Regions from separate parts of the Streptomyces sp. NPDC001880 genome, predicted to be linked through region 1. Evidence: riboswitches for the same ligand, from Rfam matches in the RefSeq annotation. Region 1 holds a riboswitch; each other region holds the start of a gene.
What was found. Region 1 has a riboswitch for cobalamin ahead of ACWCQ6_RS13500 (ribonucleoside-diphosphate reductase subunit alpha). Riboswitches for the same ligand answer to the same signal wherever they lie in the genome.
Positions count from the first base shown of each region.

Region 2: linked by a shared signal. The riboswitch ahead of ACWCQ6_RS27920 (ABC transporter substrate-binding protein) and the one ahead of ACWCQ6_RS13500 (ribonucleoside-diphosphate reductase subunit alpha) in region 1 are both predicted to bind cobalamin.
Region 3: linked by a shared signal. The riboswitch ahead of cobN (cobaltochelatase subunit CobN) and the one ahead of ACWCQ6_RS13500 (ribonucleoside-diphosphate reductase subunit alpha) in region 1 are both predicted to bind cobalamin.
Region 4: linked by a shared signal. The riboswitch ahead of ACWCQ6_RS00275 (cobalamin biosynthesis protein) and the one ahead of ACWCQ6_RS13500 (ribonucleoside-diphosphate reductase subunit alpha) in region 1 are both predicted to bind cobalamin.

Region 1 is NZ_JBSFET010000017.1:104,984-109,785, reverse strand. Features, by position in the region: gene ACWCQ6_RS13500 (ribonucleoside-diphosphate reductase subunit alpha) at 1-2,017, opposite strand, end outside; cobalamin riboswitch at 2,160-2,287, opposite strand; gene mctP (monocarboxylate uptake permease MctP) at 2,377-4,011, opposite strand; gene ACWCQ6_RS13490 (DUF3311 domain-containing protein) at 4,008-4,262, opposite strand; gene ACWCQ6_RS13485 (GntR family transcriptional regulator) at 4,490-4,802, opposite strand, start outside.
Region 2 is NZ_JBSFET010000073.1:20,167-24,968, reverse strand. Features, by position in the region: gene ACWCQ6_RS27925 (FecCD family ABC transporter permease) at 1-555, opposite strand, end outside; gene ACWCQ6_RS27920 (ABC transporter substrate-binding protein) at 552-1,532, opposite strand; adenosylcobalamin (AdoCbl) riboswitch at 1,553-1,689, opposite strand; gene gndA (NADP-dependent phosphogluconate dehydrogenase) at 2,071-3,510, opposite strand; gene ACWCQ6_RS27910 (TetR/AcrR family transcriptional regulator) at 3,699-4,295, shown strand; gene ACWCQ6_RS27905 (hypothetical protein) at 4,386-4,802, shown strand, end outside.
Region 3 is NZ_JBSFET010000097.1:14,452-19,253, reverse strand. Features, by position in the region: gene cobN (cobaltochelatase subunit CobN) at 1-2,717, opposite strand, end outside; cobalamin riboswitch at 2,789-2,915, opposite strand; gene cobG (precorrin-3B synthase) at 2,986-4,305, shown strand; gene ACWCQ6_RS30840 (precorrin-8X methylmutase) at 4,364-4,802, shown strand, end outside.
Region 4 is NZ_JBSFET010000001.1:47,862-52,663, forward strand. Features, by position in the region: gene ACWCQ6_RS00260 (class II aldolase/adducin family protein) at 1-244, opposite strand, end outside; gene ACWCQ6_RS00265 (anion permease) at 454-1,719, shown strand; gene ACWCQ6_RS00270 (hypothetical protein) at 1,742-1,972, shown strand; cobalamin riboswitch at 2,123-2,251, shown strand; gene ACWCQ6_RS00275 (cobalamin biosynthesis protein) at 2,397-3,395, shown strand; gene ACWCQ6_RS00280 (cobyric acid synthase) at 3,392-4,802, shown strand, end outside.

The sequences.
Region 1 (4,802 bases):
CACGGGTGCGCGCGTCCCACACCCCCAGCTGCTTCAGCTCATCCACCAGATACGCGTTGACCTGGAGGAACTCACCGCTGAGCGTCTCACGCTTGAAGAGGTTGGAGACCTGCGGCTCGATGCACTCGTAGACCCCCGCGATCGAGGCGATCGTCGCCGTCGGCGCGATGGCGAGCAGCAGCGAGTTGCGCATCCCGCTCTTCGCGACGCGGGCGCGCAGCGCCTCCCACCGCTCCGGCCAGTTCAGCTCGGTGTCGTAGTGGTCGGGGTGCAGCACGCCGCGTGCCGCCCGCGTCCGCGACCAGGCGGGCAGCGGTCCGGACCGTTCGGCGAGCTCGCAGGACGACTCGTACGCGGCGAGCATGATCCGCTCGGAGATCTTCGTGGAGAGCGCGCGGGCCTCGGGGGAGTCGAAGGGCAGCCGCAGCTTGAAGAAGACGTCCTGGAGACCCATGGCGCCCAGGCCCACCGGGCGCCACTTGGCGTTGGAGCGGCCGGCCTGCTCGGTCGGGTAGAAGTTGATGTCGACGACCCGGTCCAGGAAGGTCACGGCGGTGCGGACGGTGGCGTCCAGCCGCTCCCAGTCGATGGAGCCGTCGGTGACGAACGCGCCGAGGTTGACCGAGCCCAGGTTGCAGACCGCCGTCTCGCCGTCGTCGGTGACTTCGAGGATCTCGGTGCACAGGTTCGACGAGTGGACGACGGTGCCCGGCTCGGCGGTCTGGTTCGCGGTCCGGTTGGAGGCGTCCTTGAACGTCATCCAGCCCTGGCCGGTCTGCGCGAGGGTGCGCATCATCCGGCCGTACAGCTCGCGGGCCGGGATCGACTTGCGGGCCAGCCCCTGGGCCTCGGCGGCCCGGTACGCGACGTCGAACTCGTCGCCCCACAGGTCGACGAGGCCGGGCACGTCGGCGGGCGAGAACAGTGACCAGTCGCCGTCCGCGTCGACCCGGCGCATGAACTCGTCCGGGATCCAGTGCGCCAGGTTGAGGTTGTGCGTACGCCGCTGGTCCTCACCCGTGTTGTCGCGCAGCTCCAGGAACTCCTCGATGTCCGCGTGCCAGGTCTCCAGGTAGACGGCGGCGGCGCCCTTGCGGCGGCCCCCCTGGTTGACCGCGGCGACGGAGGCGTCGAGCGTCTTCAGGAACGGCACGATGCCGTTGGAGTGCCCGTTTGTGCCGCGGATCAGCGAACCGCGGGAGCGGATGCGGGAGTACGGAAGACCGATGCCGCCCGCGTGCTTCGAGAGCCGGGCCACCTGGTGGTAGCGGTCGTAGATCGAGTCGAGCTCGTCCAGCGGGGAGTCCAGCAGGTAGCAGGAGGACATCTGCGGGTGCCGGGTACCGGAGTTGAAGAGCGTGGGGGAGGAGGGGAGGTAGTCGAGCCGGCTCATCAGGCCGTACAGCGCCGCCACTTCGTCCACGGCGCGTTGCGACTCGTCCTCGGCGAGCCCGGACGCGACCCGCAGCATGAAGTGCTGGGGCGTCTCGATGACCTGACGGGTGTGCGGGTGGCGCAGCAGGTAGCGGCTGTGCAGGGTCCGCAGCCCGAAGTAGCCGAAGCGGTCGTCCGCGCCGTCGGCGAGCGAACGCTCCACCAGCGCGTCGAGGGCGGCCGAGTGGTGGGCGACGAACGCGGCGGTGCGGTCCGCGATCAGGCCCTCGCGGTGCCCGACGGCGACCGAGGCGGAGAAGGAGACCGCGCCCTGGCCGGCCGCCTCGTCCGCGATGGTGAGGGTAAGGAGCCGGGCGGCGAGCCGGGAGTAGGCGGGGTCCTCGGAGATCAGACCCGCGGCGGCCTCGGTGGCCAGCGAACGCAGCTCCGCCTCGTCCGCCCGGGCACTGCGGCCGCGCAGCGCGGCCGCAGCGACCCGGCCGGGGTCGGTGTCGGGCAGATCGGCGGTGAGGCCGGTCAGGGTCCGCAGCAGCGCGGCCCCCGGTCCGTCCTGTGCGGCTGCCTCGGACTCGGCTGCTGCGGACGCGGCGGCTGAAGCCGGATCGGCTGGCGCGATGGTCACGTGGTGCTCTCCCTCGCTCGGCTCGGGGCCGGCGGGGAACGGGGCAGCCCTGCGGACGCGCACACCCGGGTCGGGGCAGCGCTCCGCACGGCGTCCACCGGCCCAACCGCGAGGCCCGGACGTCTGGGCATCCGGTTCGGTCGAGCCGGATGCGCTGCCGGCAGGTCATCGGACTGACTCCGGGGTGCACAAAAGTGCACTGGATACACCGTTGCGGGACAGTTCCGGATTCTCACCGGATTCCCCTGCGGCGACAGCGAGGACGAGCATACATGTGGGGGCTGCCCGAAGAGGCAGCCCCCACATGTTGTGTCGGGTCGACCGGGTCCGATCCGTGCGGACGGCCCGGACGCGGGTGGTCAGTGACTGCCCGGCGCCCCCGCGGTGGCCGGCGGGAGTTCCGCCCTGACGCCCGGGTCGCCCGCGTCGGCGGTGTAGTCGGCCGGGGAGGTCTCGTCGATCCCGGCGGGCGCCTTCACGGCGTTCAGGACGAAGGTGAGCACCACCGTCACCACCACGTTCAGCACGAACGCGGTGAGGCCGATGTAGCCGATCTCGCCGATGCCGGGGATCTGTGCGGACGAGCCGCCGAAGTGCTTCTGCGTCGGCGAGGCGACCCCGTACGCGGCCACCGTCCCGTACACCATGCCGACCGCCCAGCCCGCGAGCAGCGCCCAGCGGTGGAACCAGCGGGTGAACAGGCCGCCGACCAGGGCCGGCATCGTCTGGAGGATCCAGATGCCGCCGAGCAGCTGGAAGTTGATCGCGACCGTCTTGTCCATCGTGAGGACGAAGGCGAGCGCGCCGACCTTGACCAGCAGCGACACCAGCTTGGAGATCTTGGTCTCCTGCTCCGGGGTCGCGTCCGGCTTGAGGAAGTCCTTGTAGATGTTGCGGGTGAAGAGGTTCGCCGCGGCGATCGACATGATCGCGGCGGGTACCAGCGCGCCGATGCCGATGGCGGCGAACGCGACGCCCGCGAACCAGTCCGGGAACATGTTCTCGAACAGCTGCGGGATGGCCAGCTGTCCGTTGTCCACCTTGATCCCGGCCGCGATGGCCATGAAGCCGAGCAGCGCCAGAAGGCCCAGCATCAGCGAGTACAGCGGCAGGATCGTGGTGTTGCGCCGGATCACATCACGGCTGCGGCTGGAGAGCGTCGCCGTGATCGAGTGCGGATACATGAACAGCGCCAGCGCCGAGCCCAGCGCCAGGGTGGCGTACCCCCACTGGCCCGCCTCGCCCGGCGCGAGCGCGCCGCGCGGCTTGCCGGTGGCCGGGTTGGTCTGCGAGAACGCATCGCCCGCCTTGGCGAAGACGTCGTCGAAGCCGCCCAGCTTGATCGGGATGTAGATGATCGCCACCGCGATGACCAGGTAGATCAGCCCGTCCTTGACGAACGCGATCAGCGCGGGTGCCCGCAGCCCGGACGAGTAGGTGTACGCGGCGAGCACCGCGAACGCGAGCAGCAGCGGCAGGTCCTTGACGAACCAGTGGGTGTTCTCGCCGCCGCCGACGCCCATCACGTCCAGCACCGCCTGGATGCCGACGAGCTGGAGCGCGATGTACGGCATCGTGGCGAGGATGCCCGTGAGGGCGACCGCCAGCGACAGGCCCTTCGAGCCGAAGCGCCCGCGCACGAAGTCCGAGGTGGTGACGTATCCGTGCTTGTGCGAGACCGACCAGAGCCGCGGCAGGAAGGTGAAGATCAGCGGGTACACCAGGATGGTGTACGGCACGGCGAAGAAGCCCGCCGCGCCCGCCGCGTAGATCGCCGCCGGCACGGCGACGAAGGTGTAGGCGGTGTACAGGTCGCCGCCGAGCAGGAACCAGGTGACCCAGGTGCCGAACGACCTTCCGCCCAGGCCCCATTCGTCGAGGCTGGCCTCGTTCTCGGCCTTGCGCCAGCGCGCCGCCAGGAAGCCCATGACCGTGACGGCCACGAAGAAGAAGATGAAGACGCCGAGCGCGACGCCGTTCACACCGTCCTTCACGCCGACTCACCTCCCTTGCGGGCGCGTTGGTCACGCTGCCACAGCTTGTACGCGATCATCGTGAGCGCGGTGGAGATCAGTACCCAGAGCATCTGGTACCAGTAGAAGAACGGAATGCCGATGAAGGTGGGGTCCACCTTCGCGTACGAACTCACCCAGAGCATCGCCACGAACGGCGCGATGAGACAGAGGGCGATGACCACCCGCACCGGTGTGACGGTGGGCGGCTTTGCTTCTGGGTCTGCTGGCATGCGGCGACTCCGTCCCCTCGCTGATCACCCTGTGATGCGCAGGAAATCTAGGGGAGGCTTCCGGTCACCGTCACCCCCTGTCCGCGTTGCGGTCCGGCAACGGTCCCCTGAGCGGGTACTTGTGTTCGTTTTCCCGCCAGACGTACGGCAGTCGGTCCGTACCAAGGTGTGCGAAAGGCCCCCGCGCGGTGGTGCGTTACGCGGGGGCCGTGAGCGGTGGGACGGGCTCAGTCCATGGGCCGCTTCAGCCGCGCCACGAACTTGTACCGGTCGCCCCGGTAGACCGAGCGCACCCACTCCACCGGCTCGCCCTGCCCGTCGAGCGAGTGCCGGGAGAGCATCAGCATCGGCAGTCCCACGTCCGTACCGAGCAGGCCGGCCTCGCGCGGGGTGGCCAGCGAGGTCTCGATGGTCTCCTCGGCCTCGGCCAGCCGTACGTCGTACACCTCCGCCAGTGCGGTGTAGAGAGAGGTGTACTTCACCAGTGAGCGGCGCAGCGCGGGGAAGCGTTTGGCCGAGAGGTGCGTGGTCTCGATCGCC
Region 2 (4,802 bases), on a different contig from region 1:
GGAGGACAGCACCAGGATCAGGCTGGTGAACGCGGACAGCACGTACTGGATCGCCACCCCGGCCAGAATCAGCCGGCCCGTTGTCATGGTGCCGCCGCGCCGGGCCATCGCGTAGACGGCGACCAGCGCGGCCATGGACCCGGCGAACGCGGCAACGGGCAACGCCACGTCGGTGGCCACCCCCGCGCCGACCCCCAGCACGACGACCACGGCAGCGCCCGCCGACGCCCCGGACGAGGCGCCCAGCAGAAACGGATCGGCCAACGGGTTACGCACCAACGCCTGGAGCACCGCGCCCGACAGGGCCAGCCCGGCGCCGACAACGGCCCCGAGCAGCACCCTGGGCAGTCGCACCTCCCACACGATCGTCGGGAACGCGCCAGTGCGTTCACCGCCCAGGACCGTACTCAATACCTCGCCCGGCGGAATCCGTACCGGGCCGAGCGCCAGACCGGCCACCGCCGCCGCGAGCAGCAGCACCGTGAGAACGCCGATCACGACGGGGGGCGAGCGGAGGACGGACTTCGGGCCGGGGCGGGCGGACCCCGCGCTCACGGCGTGCCGGGGTGCAGTTGCCCGGCCAGGTCCTGCACGGCGTCGGTCACCCGGACACCGAGCACCGCAGAGGACAGCGGGAGCACCGCGAACTTCTTGTTCTTGATCGCCGGCACGTCCGCGAGTGCCGGATCGTTCAGCAGCCGCTTCTTCTTGGCCGCCACGGTAGTGCCTCCGTAGTCGTAGATCACGACGACCTCGGGCTTGCGCTCGATGACCTGCTCCCAGGACACGTCGCCGAAGGTGGCGTCGAGGTCCGCGAAGACGTTCCTGCCCCCGGCGAGCCGGACGATCTCGTTGCCTATGCCCTTACCGCCCGCAGTGAACGCGGAGCTGTCGCCGGAGTCGTACACGAACACCGAGGGACGTGAGGAGCTCTTGAGCCCCGACTCGACCCTCGCGATCTTCTGTCGCTCCTCGGCGATCAGCTTCTTGCCGCGCTCCGGTACTCCGAAGGTCCTGGCGACTTCGGTGATCTCGGTGGCGAGCTGATCGATCCCGACCTTGCCCTTGGTGCAGTTCTCGATGTTCAGCCGGGTGTTGATGCCGTCCTTCTGGAGACCCGCCCGGTCCTGGCCCTTGGCCTCGTCGAAGGCGCTGCTGTACCCGCCGTAGACGAAGTCGGGGTTGGCACCGAGCAGCACCTCTTTGGAGGGGTACTCCTTCGCGAGCACCTTGGTCTTGTCGTACGCGGACCGGTACTCCGGCAGGATGTTGTCGTCCAGGTAGGCGGTCCCGGCCAGCCGGTCCTGGAGCCCGAGGGCCAGCATGATCTCGGTGACGTGCTGGTTCATGGTGACGACCCGCTTCGGCGGGGCGTCGAAGGTCGTCTTCGTACCGCAATTGGTTACGGTGTAGGGGAAACCGTCGGCGGCCGGTGCGGCCTCTGCCTTGCTCTCGCCGCCGGTGCCGCAACCGGTGAGCGACAGCAGAAGCAGGGGTATGAGCGCGAGGGGTACAGGGCGTATCGGGGGCATGGCCGAGCCTTTCCGGGGGATGTCCTCGTCCCCTGGGTCGTACGAGAAGGCGGCGCGGTCAGTATCTGGCTTCCGGGCTGTTGCAGCCTGGTCACAGTGGCGGGACCGTACCGGATTCACACCGGTTTCCTGACGCGCGTCGCCTGAGTTTTCGGAGCTCATTCTGTCAGACCGCGTATTCCGCAGGTCATGCCCTTGCGCCGTCGGCCTTGGGCCGCCCCGGACGCCGATGTCCCCGGCGACGACCGGCACTGCGGAGAGGCTCCGCTCGGACCAGCAGGCTCGCCCGCCCCTGCGGGTCTCCACCCTTGCCAACTGGACGTGGGACAGACGCGGCTCGCCACGGAAATTTCACCGAGGCTTCCCCAGCGGTGTTCCCGCGACCGAAGTGGAGCTGGTGTTCTACGCGGCACGGCCCCTTCGGGTGCGAGTCATGGATGGCATCCTCCCGCAGTCCAGGATTGGCCGGACAGAACCTGGACGTCCGTGATCGCAAGCTGGGGCGAATCCGCCCCGTCATCAGCCCTGCGGGTGTCGGTCAGCTTTCGACTTCGGTCTTGTTGCCGCCCCAGAGGGTGTGGAAGACGCCGTCGCGGTCGATGCGGTGGTAGGTGTGTGCGCCGAAGTAGTCGCGCTGGCCTTGAGTGAGGGCGGCGGGGAGGCGCGCGGCGCGCAGGGAGTCGTAGTAGGCGAGGGTGGCGGCGAAGGCGGGGGTGGGGACGCCCTGGGTAGCGGCGGTGGCGATCACGGTGCGCCAGTCGTTCTGTGCGGCGGCGATTTCCGCGGCGAAGCTCTTGTCGGAGAGGAGGCTTGCCATCTGAGGCTGGGCTTCGTAGGCGCTGGTGATCCTGTCGAGGAACGCGGCCCGGATGATGCATCCGCCGCGCCAGATCGCGGCGACCTTCCCGAGGTTGATGTCCCAATCGTATTGCTCGCTGCCGGCCGCGATCTCGTGGAAGCCCTGGGTATAGGCGACGATCTTCGAGGCGTACAGTGCCTGCTCGACCTGATCGGCGAATGCCGCCGCCTTGTCCTCACCGAGCTTGCGGGCGGTCGGTCCGGCGAGGTGGCGTGAGGCATCACGGAGGGCGGCGTGGCCGGAGACGGAGCGGGCGAAGACGGCCTCGGCGATGCCGGAGACAGGAACACCCAGGTCGAGGGCGACCTGCACGGTCCAACGGCCGGTGCCCTTCTGCTCCGCCTGGTCGAGCACAACATCCACGAAGGGCCTACCGGTCGCCGCATCGACATGTGAGAGCACTTCTGCTGTGATCTCGATGAGGTACGAGTCCAGGCGCCCGGTGTTCCAGACGCGGAAGATGTCCGCGATCTGCGCGGGGGAGTATCCGGCGACGTCGCGAAGCAACTGGTAGGCCTCGCCGATGAGCTGCATGTCCGCGTACTCGATGCCGTTATGCGTCATTTTTACAAAGTGTCCGGCGCCGTCAGGGCCGATATACGTGACACACGGGGCGCCGTCCTTGGCCTTCGCGGAGATCTTTTCCAGCATCGGTCCAAGCGAGTCATAAGATTCTCTGCTGCCGCCTGGCATGATGCTCGGTCCGTTGAGTGCGCCTTCTTCGCCGCCGGAGATGCCGGTGCCCACGAAGTGGACGCCCTGCTCGCGCAACTCGCGCTCTCGGCGGCGCGTGTCTGCGAAATGCGCGTTGCCTCCGTCGATGATGACATCGCCCTTTTCGAGGAGCGGGGCGAACTCCTGGATCACGGCGTCGGTGGGATCGCCCGCCTTCACCATGATGACGAGCCTGCGCGGACGCTCCAGCGCCGCGACGAACTCCTGCGGCGTGTGCGCGGCGACGAAGGAGCCCTCGTCGCCGAACTCCTTCACCAGTGCGTCGGTCCTGGCGGTCGTCCGGTTGTGCACCGCGACCGTGTATCCGTTGCGGGCGAAGTTGCGCGCGAGGTTCCGGCCCATCACCGCGAGCCCTGTGACGCCGATCTGTGCAGTGCCGATCATGTGTGTGCCCTGCAATCTGTCTCGGGGATGCCCGGCAGTCCGGGGGAATGCCGGGATCTTCTGCAATGCCGGGATCTTCAGTATGGATACGGGGTGGGGGAACGGCCTGTTCGGCATCGCCCGGACGGGTTTCCTGTGTACATTAGGCAGCTGCCTAGGGATTCTAGGTATTGCGACGGAGGTGGCGGATGGTTCGCGCGGGTCTCACGACCGAACGCGTGGTGGAGGCGGCGGCCGATCTGGCCGACTCCATCGGCTTCGACAAGGTCACGATCTCCGCACTGGCCCGCGGCTTCGGGGTCAGGGACGCCAGCCTCTATTCGCACGTCAGGAATCTGCACGACCTGCGGACCCGGGTCGCGCTGCTGGCCGCCGGGGAGTTCATCGACCGGATCGCCGCCGCCGTGGCGGGCCGGGCCGGAAAGGATGCCCTGGTCGCGTTCGCCGACGCCTACCGGGCCTTCGCTCTGGAGCGGCCCGGACGGTACGAAGCGACGCAGATGCGGGTCGACCCCGAAGTCGTCGCCCGGTCGTCCGCGTACCACCGCACCATCGAGACCACGGGCGCGATGCTGCGGGCCTACGGCCTGTCCGAGCCCGATCTCACGGACGCGGTGCGGCTGTTGCGCAGCACCTTCCACGGCTACTGCGCCCTGGAGGCGAGCGGCGGCTTCGGCGCGCCGCGCGACGTACAGACGTCCTGGGAGCGGTCCGTCGAGGCCCTGCACTTCCTGCTGGAGCACTGGCCGTCCGCGACGGGCGAGAGGGAGACCGGTCATGGCTGACCGTACGGTGCCGGAGCGCACCGGACATCTGAAGGTGCCCGGGGCAACGCTGTACTACGAGGTGCGCGGCGCAGGTCCGCTGCTGCTGTGATGCCCGGCGGGAGTGCCGACGCGGGGCTCCACGACCGGATGGCGGAGCGGCTGGCCGACAGCTGGACCGTCGCGGCCTTCGACCCGCGCGGCTACTCGCGCAGCGAGGCTTTCCGGCGAATGCGGGCCAACCTTCCGGTGTTCCTGGAGCATGTGTTGTGCTCGTTCAGTGGTTGTGCACCGGGCCGGGCGGCGCTGCGTCGTGGTGCGGGGCGGTTGGTCATCGGCGTCGGGCGGGACTCCCGCACCCTGCTCACGGCGCTTCCGGGTGTCCGGCTGGCGGACGAAGTGGGCGGCAGGCTTGTGGAGTTCCCTGGTGGTCACACCGGTTGCACCGAGGACCCCTACGCGTTCGCCGAGCGGTTGCGGACGGTACTGCCCGACCGGACGCTCCAGGGGGCGCCGGGGCGACCTCGG
Region 3 (4,802 bases), on a different contig from region 1:
ATGCGCAGGGTGACGTCGATGCGCGGGCGGCCGAGTTCGGCCGGCGGGATCGCCTCCAGGCCGGTGACGCGGCGCGAGGCGTCGTCCCACACCGGGCGGACGCCGAGCAGGGCGAAGGCTTCGGCGACGTCGTCACCGGCGGTCCGCATCGCGCTGGTGCCCCACAGGGACAGGCCGACCGAGGTGGGCCAGTCGCCGTTGTCGGTGCGGTAGCGCTCCAGGAGCGAGTCGGCCAGGGCCTGGCCGGTCTCCCAGGCCAGGCGTGAGGGTACGGCCTTGGGGTCGACGGAGTAGAAGTTGCGGCCGGTCGGCAGGACGTTGACCAGGCCGCGGAGCGGGGAACCGGAGGGTCCGGCGGGGACGAATCCGCCGTCCAGCGCGTGCAGGGTGTGGTCGAGTTCGCCGGTCGTGGCGGCCAGCCGCGGCACCACCTCGCGGGCCGCGAAGCCGAGGACGTCGGCGACCGCCCGCGGGTGCCCGGCGGCCACCTCGACGACGGCGTCCGGGGACCAGTCCGCGTCCTCCATCGCCTGGACCAGGGCGCGGGCCCGCTCCTCGGCCTCGTCGGCGGTGACGCGGGTCGCGGCGGACTCGTCGAGTCCCAACGCCTCGCGCAGACCCGGCAGGGAGGCCGTACCGCCCCAGATCTGGCGGGCGCGCAGGATCGCGAGGACGAGGTTGACCCGGTCGGCGCCGGCCGGGGCACCGCCCAGGACATGCAGGCCGTCGCGGATCTGGGCGTCCTTGATCTCACAGAGCCAGCCGTCGAGATGCATGATGAACTCGTCGAAGCCCTCGTCCTGCGGGCGCTCTTCGAGTCCCAGGTCGTGGTCGAGCCTGGCGGCCTGGATCAGGGTCCAGATCTGTGCGCGGATCGCCGGGAGCTTCGCCGGGTCCATCGCCGCGATCTGGGCGTGCTCGTCCAGGAGTTGCTCGAGCCGGGCGATGTCCCCGTAGCTGTCGGCGCGCGCCATCGGTGGTACGAGGTGGTCGACGAGGGTGGCGTGCACGCGGCGCTTGGCCTGCGTGCCCTCGCCCGGGTCGTTGACCAGGAACGGGTAGATCAGCGGAAGGTCGCCGAGAGCGGCGTCGGGGCCGCAGGCGGCGGAGAGACCGGCGTTCTTGCCGGGCAGCCACTCCAGGTTGCCGTGCTTGCCGAGGTGGATCACCGCGTCGGCGCCGAAGCCGTTGTCGTCGGCGCGGGCGGCGATCCAGCGGTAGGCGGCCAGGTAGTGGTGCGAGGGCGGCAGATCGGGGTCGTGGTAGATCGCGATCGGGTTCTCGCCGAAGCCGCGCGGCGGCTGGATGAGGATGAGCAGATTGCCGTGGCGCAGGGCGGCGAGCACGATGTCGCCGTCCGGGTTGCCCGACCGGTCCACGAACATCTCGCCCGGGGCGGGGCCCCAGTGCTGCTCGACGGCTTCGCGGAGCTCGGCCGGGAGGGTCGCGTACCAGCGCCGGTAGTCGGCGGCCGGGATGCGGACCGGGTTGCGGGCCAGCTGCTCCTCGGTGAGCCACTCCTGGTCGTGGCCGCCCGCCTCGATCAGCGCGCGGATCAGCTCGTCGCCGTCGCCCGACACGAGGCCGGGGACCTCCTGCGTACCGAAGTCGTATCCCTCGGCGCGCAGTCGGCGCAGCAGGGCGACGGCGCTGGCCGGGGTGTCCAGCCCGACGGCGTTGCCGATCCGGGAGTGCTTGGTCGGGTACGCGGACAGGACGAGCGCGATCCGCTTCTCGGCGGCCGGGATGTGGCGCAGCCGGGCGTGGCGGACGGCGATCCCGGCGACGCGGGCGGCGCGCTCGGTGTCGGCGACGTACGCGGGCAGGCCGTCCTCGTCGATCTCCTTGAACGAGAACGGCACGGTGATCAGGCGGCCGTCGAACTCGGGGACCGCGATCTGGCTGGCAGCGTCGAGCGGGGAGACTCCTTCGTCGTTGCCTTCCCAGTCGGTGCGTGAACCGGTGAGGCAGAGGGCCTGGAGGATGGGTACGTCGAGGCCGCTGAGGACGCCCGCGTCCCAGGACTCGTCGTCGCCGCCGGCCGAGGCCTCGGCGGGCCGGGTGCCGCCCGCGGCGAGGACGGTGGTCACGATCGCGTCGGCGGCGCGCAGCGCTTCGATGAGTTCGGGTTCGGGGGTGCGCAGTGAGGCGACGTACAGCGGCAGCGCGCGGGCTCCCGCGTCCTCGACGGCACGGCAGAGCGCCTCGATGAACGCGGTGTTGCCGCTCATGTGGTGGGCGCGGTAGTAGAGCACGGCGACGACCGGGCCGTCGGTGCGCCGGGGGGTGCGCTCCAGCGGGCCCCAGGAGGGTGCCGGGGCGGGCGGTGCGAAGCCGTGGCCGGTGAGCAGCACGGTGTCGGAGAGGAAGCGGGCGAGCTGGTCCAGGTTGGCGGGCCCGCCGTGGGCCAGATAGGCGTGGGCCTCGGCTGCGATGCCGATGGGCACCGTCGAGGCGGCCATCAGCTGGGCGTCGGGGGCCTGTTCGCCGGTGAGGACGACGACGGGGCGTCCGGTGGCGAGCACTTGGTCGAGTCCGTCCTGCCAGGCGCGCACACCGCCGAGGAGCCGTACGACGACCAGGTCGACGCCGTCGAGGAGTTCGGGCAGGTCCTGGAGCGGGAGGCGGGAGGGGTTGGCGTAGCGGTAGGAGACCGGGCCGTCCGAGGCGCGGGCACTGAGCAGGTCGGTGTCGGACGTCGACAGGAGCAGGATCATGCGGCGTCGGGCCTTCCTCGGGGTGTCCACGCCCCGGGCGGTGTCGGAATGAAGCTCCCCTGCTCGAACGGGTTCGAGCGTTCGGGGAAAGGAGTTCCTGACTTGCCAGGCCGTGGCCGGGCTCACAGTGGCGGGACCGTGCCGGAATCGCACCGGACTTCCTCCCCTGTCGCCGTCTGTGGCGACGACGTGCCGGATGGCTCGTCACTAGGCATAGTAAGGGCCGGTCAACTGGTGGAGGACATACGGATACGGTCGGATGGTCGGTATGCTCGCCGCCATGCCCCGACCTGCCACTTCGCCTTCACCGCCGGGAGACCCGTCTGCCCGGGACCGCGGTGACGCCTGCCCCGGCACGCTGCGGCTGCACCGGGCGGACGACGGAGCGCTGGCCCGTGTCCGGGTTCCCGGTGGTCTGCTGACGGCGGTACAGGCGGACGCCCTGGGGGCGCTGGCGGAGAGTCTGGGCGATGGTGAATTGCATCTCACTTCGCGCGGCAACGTCCAGTTGCGCGGGCTGGGCCCGGACTGCGGAGCCGAACTGGCCGACCGGCTGGGCGAGACGGGGCTGTTGCCCTCCGCACGCCACGAGCGGATACGCAACATCGTGGCATCGCCGCTCTCGGGGCTCGACGGCCTGGGCGCACGGGACGTCGGCCCCTGGCTGTCCGAGCTGGACACGCTGCTGTGCGCGGGCGACGGGACGGCGGGTCTGTCGGGCAGGTTCTTGTTCGTGCTCGACGACGGCCGTGGCGATGTGGACGCGCTGGGCGGCGATGTGACGCTGCTGGCGCAGGGCGACGGAACGGCGTTGCTGCGGATCGGCACGGCCCGGACCACCGTACGGATACCGGGCGCACGGGGGCCGCGGGCCGCCCTCCTGGCGGCCGAGACCTTCCTGGAGCAGGCATCGGGCACTGGTGCCTGGCGTGTGCCGGATCTGCCCGGCGGCGCCGGATCCCTCTTCGACGAGGTCGTACGAAGGTTGCGGGAAGCGGGGCCCTGCACCGTGTCCACCGAGGACCGTGCCTGTCCGCGGAGCTCGGACGGCCCCGCGCCCGGCGTCGTGACCGGCCCGCAGGACGGGGCCGCGCTGTCGGTCGGCATCCCCCTGGGACGTATCGCCCCGGCACAGTGGCGGTCGCTGACGGAGACGGCCCGGCACCGCGGCAGCGGTGAGTTGCGGCTGACACCGTGGCGCGGGGTCGTCGTACCGGGGGTGGAGCGGCGGCAGGCCGCTCGGTTGCTGGACGGACTGGGGGCCACCGGTCTCGTCGTCGGCCCCGACTCCCCCTGGACCGGGGTCGGTGCCTGTATCGGCCGGCCCGGCTGTGCGAAGTCGCTGGCCGATGTGCGGGCCCAGGCGGCGGCCGCGGCGGGGGGCGCGGGGCTGCTGCCGGTGTACTGGTCCGGGTGCGAACGCCGCTGCGGACACCCCCGCGGCGAGTGGGTCGATGTCGTCGCCACCCCGGACGGGCACCGGATCTCCCTCGTGCTGGGCGAGGAGCGGGGCGCCCCCGTGAACGTCCCCGGCAGTCCCGACGGGCTCGCCGCCGCGGTGGCCGCGGCCCGCCGCACGCGCGGCTGACACCCCGTACTCCCACTCCCTGTACCCGACGTTGCACGCCCGAGGAAGAGAGCGCACTGTGCACCAGTACGAGAAGGACGGACCGGCGATCTATCGCCAGTCCTTCGCCACGATCCGCGCAGAGGCGGATCTCGCAGGCCTGCCCGCCGATGTGAGCCGGGTCGCGGTCCGCATGATCCACGCCTGCGGGATGGTCGACCTCGTCCGTGATCTCTCTTTCACCCCGGACGCCGTCGCCCGCGCCCGCGCCGCTCTGCGGGCCGGCGCGCCCATCCTGTGCGATGTGGCCATGGTCGCCAGCGGTGTCACCCGCAAGCGACTGCCCGCGGACAACGAGGTGGTGTGCACCTTGTCCGACCCGGCGGTGCCCGGGCTCGCGAAGGAGTTGGGCACCACTCGCAGCGCGGCCGCCCTGGAGCTGTGGCGCGACCGGCTGGAAGGCGCGGTCGTCGCCGTCGGGAACGCACCGACCGCACTGTTCCGGCTGCTGGAGATGA
Region 4 (4,802 bases), on a different contig from region 1:
GCAGTTCGCTGGTCGGGGCCAGTGAGCCGAGTACGCGGTTGCCCTCCCGATCGACGCCGACGGCATCCCGGGGGCCCAGCCGGTCGTACGGCACTCCGCTCGGTGTGACCAGGATGGTGTCACCGACCCGCGCCGACACGTTTCCCGAGGTCCCGACGACGAGACCCTCGACCGCCGTCCTGCGGGCGGTGGCGACGACATCGTCCCAGGCGCGTTCGATCGCGTTCCGCTGCTGATCGCTCATGCGCCGATCCTGTCAGCCCCGGAGGCGAACGGGTATGCGATCGACCACAGCCGCACCCCGCCGGAAGGCCGGACCGCACCTCCCCCGGACACAAGCAAAATGATTCCAAACCAGTTTGGAACACCCCAGCGCCCCGCCCAGTTCATCTTCTGTTCACCCAGGTCGCCTACGGTCCACATGCCAATGACGTCGAACGATTGCCTGGGTAAATGGAACACATCACGCTGCTACTCGCGATTGTGATCGTGACAGCTCTAGTGTTCGATTTCACGAACGGTTTCCACGACACCGCGAACGCGATGGCGACAACCATCTCGACCGGTGCACTCAAACCGAAGACAGCGGTGGCCATGTCCGCCGTTCTCAATCTCGTCGGCGCGTTCCTGTCGGTGGAGGTCGCCAAGACGATCTCCGGCGGGATCATCAACGAGGACGGGCTGCGAACAGAAGTCATCTTCGCGGCACTCGTCGGCGCCATTCTGTGGAATCTGCTGACCTGGCTGGTCGGACTGCCGTCCAGCTCCTCGCACGCCCTGTTCGGCGGCCTGATCGGCGCGGCCGTGATGTCCTCGGGCTGGTCGTCCGTCAACGGCGGCACCGTCGTCACCAAGGTACTGATCCCCGCGGTCGCCGCCCCCATCGTCGCCGGTCTGGCCGCGCTGCTGGCCACCAGGCTGACGTACCGGATCGGCGGAAAGGTCCGCAACGACGCCCAGGAGAAGGCCACCGCCAAGGGTTACCGGGCCGGCCAGATCGCCTCGGCCGGGCTGGTCTCCCTCGCCCACGGCACCAACGACGCGCAGAAGACCATGGGCATCATCACCCTGGCCCTGGTCACCGGCGGCGTCCTGAACCCGGGTTCCAACCCGCCGGTCTGGGTCATCGTCTCCGCCGGTCTGGCCATCGCGCTCGGCACCTACCTGGGCGGCTGGCGCATCATCCGCACCATGGGCAGCGGCCTCACCGACCTCAAGCCGCCGCAGGGCTTCGCCGCCCAGACCAGTGCGGCCACCGTGATCCTGGCCTCCTCGCACCTCGGCTTCTCCCTCTCCACCACCCAGTCCTGCTCCGGCGCCGTGATGGGCGCGGGCCTCGGCCGCCAGGGCGGTGTGGTCCGCTGGTCCACCGCCACCCGGATGTTCGTCGCCTGGGGTCTGACCCTGCCGGCCGCCGGTCTGGTCGGTGCGGGCGCGGAGCTCCTCACCAAGCAGGGCACCTGGGGTGTCGTGGTGGTCGCGGCGCTGCTGGTCGTGGGCTCCGGTGCCATCTGGCTGGTGTCGCGCCGCAAGCCGGTCGGCCACGACGACGTCGCACCGACGGACGTCGACGACGAGCCCGCGGGCGTCGTCACCACGGCCATCGCCGCCGTCAGCCCGCCGCCCACCACGGCCCAGGCAACGGCCCAGGACCTCATGACCACCATTCCGGCCCCGGCCGGAACCAGCCAGGACCCGGCACGACCCGCCGCCGTCTGACCCGGCCGTCTAAGGATTCAGCATGAACATCGACTGGGCAGCCCTCGGCTCCGTATTCGGCGTCTCCCTCGTTGTGACCGTCGCGCTGGTGGGCCTCTTCACCCTGGGCATCGTCGGCCTCTCCAAGCAACCGGAACCCGCGGCGCAGGGCGGCTCCGGCGGCTCGGTGCTGCTGGCCCGCGCCGGCGGGTACGTCTGCTTCGGGCTGTGCGCGGCGGCCGTCGCGTACGGCATCTATCTGATCGTCGCCTGAAGCACCCCGCGCACGCTCCCGTCGGGCCGGACACCAGCGGTGTCCGGCCCGATGTGGGTATCAGCACACCGCGCCGCCGCAGGTCAACGGCAGGTTGACGGGCGTTCGCGGAGCGTGGTGGACTGCCGGAGCCAATCACGGCGACAGCAGAGGAAGCCGGTGCGAATCCGGCGCGGTCCCGCCACTGTCACCGGGGAGCGGTCCCCCACACCGGACGTCACGGCACGCGCGAGCGGGCTGGAAGGCCGGGGGAACCGCCGATCCGGGAGCCAGGAGACTCTCGTCGCCGGTCACGTCGAACCAGGGCGCGGACCCTGAGTGAGGACATATCGCCATGCCCGGCTGCCGTGCGTCCGCTGTTCCGGCGCTCTCGACGAGAGCCTCCTGTACGAAGGTCCGCCGAGGCGCGACGGCCGGCTGAGCCGTGCGAGCCGACCGCATCTTCGCGTACGGCGCCACGGCCGGTCTGATCGGCGATCTGCTGCTCGGTGATCCCCGCCGGGGACACCCGGTCGCCGCCTTCGGGCGGGCCGCGGCGGGCGTCGAGCGCCTGCTGTGGCGCGACCACCGCGGGTGGGGCGCGCTGCACACCCTCGTCTGCGCCGGAGGCGCCGCGGGTGGTGCCGCGCTGCTCAGCCGTGCCGTACGCCGCAGCCCCGCCGCCTCCGTGGCGCTGACCGCGGCCGCCACCTGGTCCGTCGTCGGCGGCACCTCCCTGGGCCGTGAGGCACGGGCCATCGGCGACGCCCTGAGGGCCGGTGACATCGACCTGGCCCGCGAGCGGCTGCCGCATCTGTGCGGGCGCGACCCGCAGTCCCTGGACGGGCCGCAGATCGCCCGCGCCGTGGTCGAGTCCGTGGCGGAGAACACCTCGGACGCCGTGGTCGGCGCCCTGGTGTGGGGCGCGCTGGCCGGGGTCCCCGGGCTGGCCGGCTTCCGGGCCGCCAACACCCTCGACGCCATGGTCGGGCGCAAGTCGGCCCGCCACCGGCGCTACGGCTGGGCCTCGGCCCGCCTCGACGACCTCGCGGGCTGGCCCGGCGCCCGGCTCACGGCCCTGCTCGCCGTGGCCGCCGGGGGGCGGCCACGTGGAGCGGTCCGCGCCTGGCGGGCCGATGCCGCCAAGCACCCGAGCCCCAACGCGGGCCCGGTGGAGGCCTCGTTCGCGGGCGCGCTCGGCGTCCGGCTCGGCGGCACCCTCGCGTACGGCGGCCTGGTCGAGCACCGCCCCGTGCTCAACGGGGAGACGGGACGGGCGGTGGAGACCGAGGACATCGAGCGTGCGGTGCGGCTGTCGCGCCGGGTGGGCGCGCTGGCCCTCGGCGTGTGCGTGGCGGGACGGCTCGGCGCGGCCCTGGCCGCACGACGGATCACGGGGCGCCGCACCGCGGGGCCCCGCATCGCAGAACGGAGAAGCACATGAGCGGCGGGCTGCTGGTCGCCGGAACCACCTCCGACGCGGGCAAGAGCGTCGTCACGGCAGGCATCTGCCGCTGGCTCGTGCGCCGGGGCGTGAAGGTGGCGCCCTTCAAGGCGCAGAACATGTCGCTGAATTCGTTCGTCACCCGCGAGGGCGCCGAGATCGGGCGCGCCCAGGCCATGCAGGCCCAGGCCGCCCGCGTGGAGCCGACCGCGCTGATGAACCCGGTCCTGCTCAAGCCCGGCAGCGACCGCTCCAGCCAGGTCGTCCTGATGGGGAAGCCGGTCGGCGAGATGAGCGCCCGCGGCTACCACGGCGGCCGGCAACAGGCGCTGCTCTCCACGGTCGTGGACTGCCTGGAGCAGCTCCGGGGCACGTACGACGCGGTGATCTGCGAGGGGGCGGGCAGCCCGGCCGAGATCAATCTACGACGCACGGACATCGTGAACATGGGCATCGCACGGGCGGCGCGCTTTCCGGTGGTGGTCGTCGGCGACATCGACCGCGGTGGTGTCTTCGCCTCGTTCTTCGGTACGACGGCGCTGCTGGCCGCCGAGGACCAGTCGCTGATCGCCGGCTATCTCGTCAACAAGTTCCGCGGTGACGTGTCGTTGCTGGAGCCGGGCCTGGAGATGCTGCGGGACATCACCGGGCGGCCGACGTACGGCGTGCTGCCCTTCGCCCACGGCCTCGGCATCGACGAGGAGGACGGTCTGCGGGTCTCGTTGCGCGGCGCCGTGCGCGAATCGGTCGTCGCTCCGCCGCACGGCGAGGACGTGCTGCGCGTGGCGGTGTGCGCGGTGCCCCTGATGTCGAACTTCACCGATGTGGACGCACTGGCCGCCGAGCCCGGCGTCGTCGTCAGGTTCGTGGACCGCTCCGAGGAGCTCTCCGACGCGGACCTCGTCGTCGTGCCCGGCACCCGGGGCACCGTGAAGGCGCTGGCCTGGCTGCGTGAGCGCGGCCTCGCCGACGCGCTGGTGCGGCGCGCGGCCGAGGGCCGGCCGGTCCTCGGCATCTGCGGAGGCTTCCAGATCCTCGGGGAGCGTATCGAGGACGAGGTCGAGTCGCGGGCCGGGCGGGTCGAGGGCCTCGGCCTCCTTCCGGTACGCATCCGCTTCGACCGCGAGAAGACCCTGGCCCGGCCCGTCGGCGAGGCGCTCGGCGCGCCGGTCGAGGGGTACGAGATCCACCACGGCGTGGCGGACGTGCGCGGTGGCGAGGGGTTCATCTCCGACGGCCGGGGACAGAGCCTGGACGGTTGCCGGGTCGGCGCCGTGTGGGGCACGCACTGGCACGGTGCGCTGGAGAGCGACGAATTCCGCCGCCGTTTCCTGGCCGAGGTCGCGCGGGCCGCCGGCCGGCGCTTCGTCCCCGCTCCCGACACCGCGTTCGCGGCGCTGCGCGAGG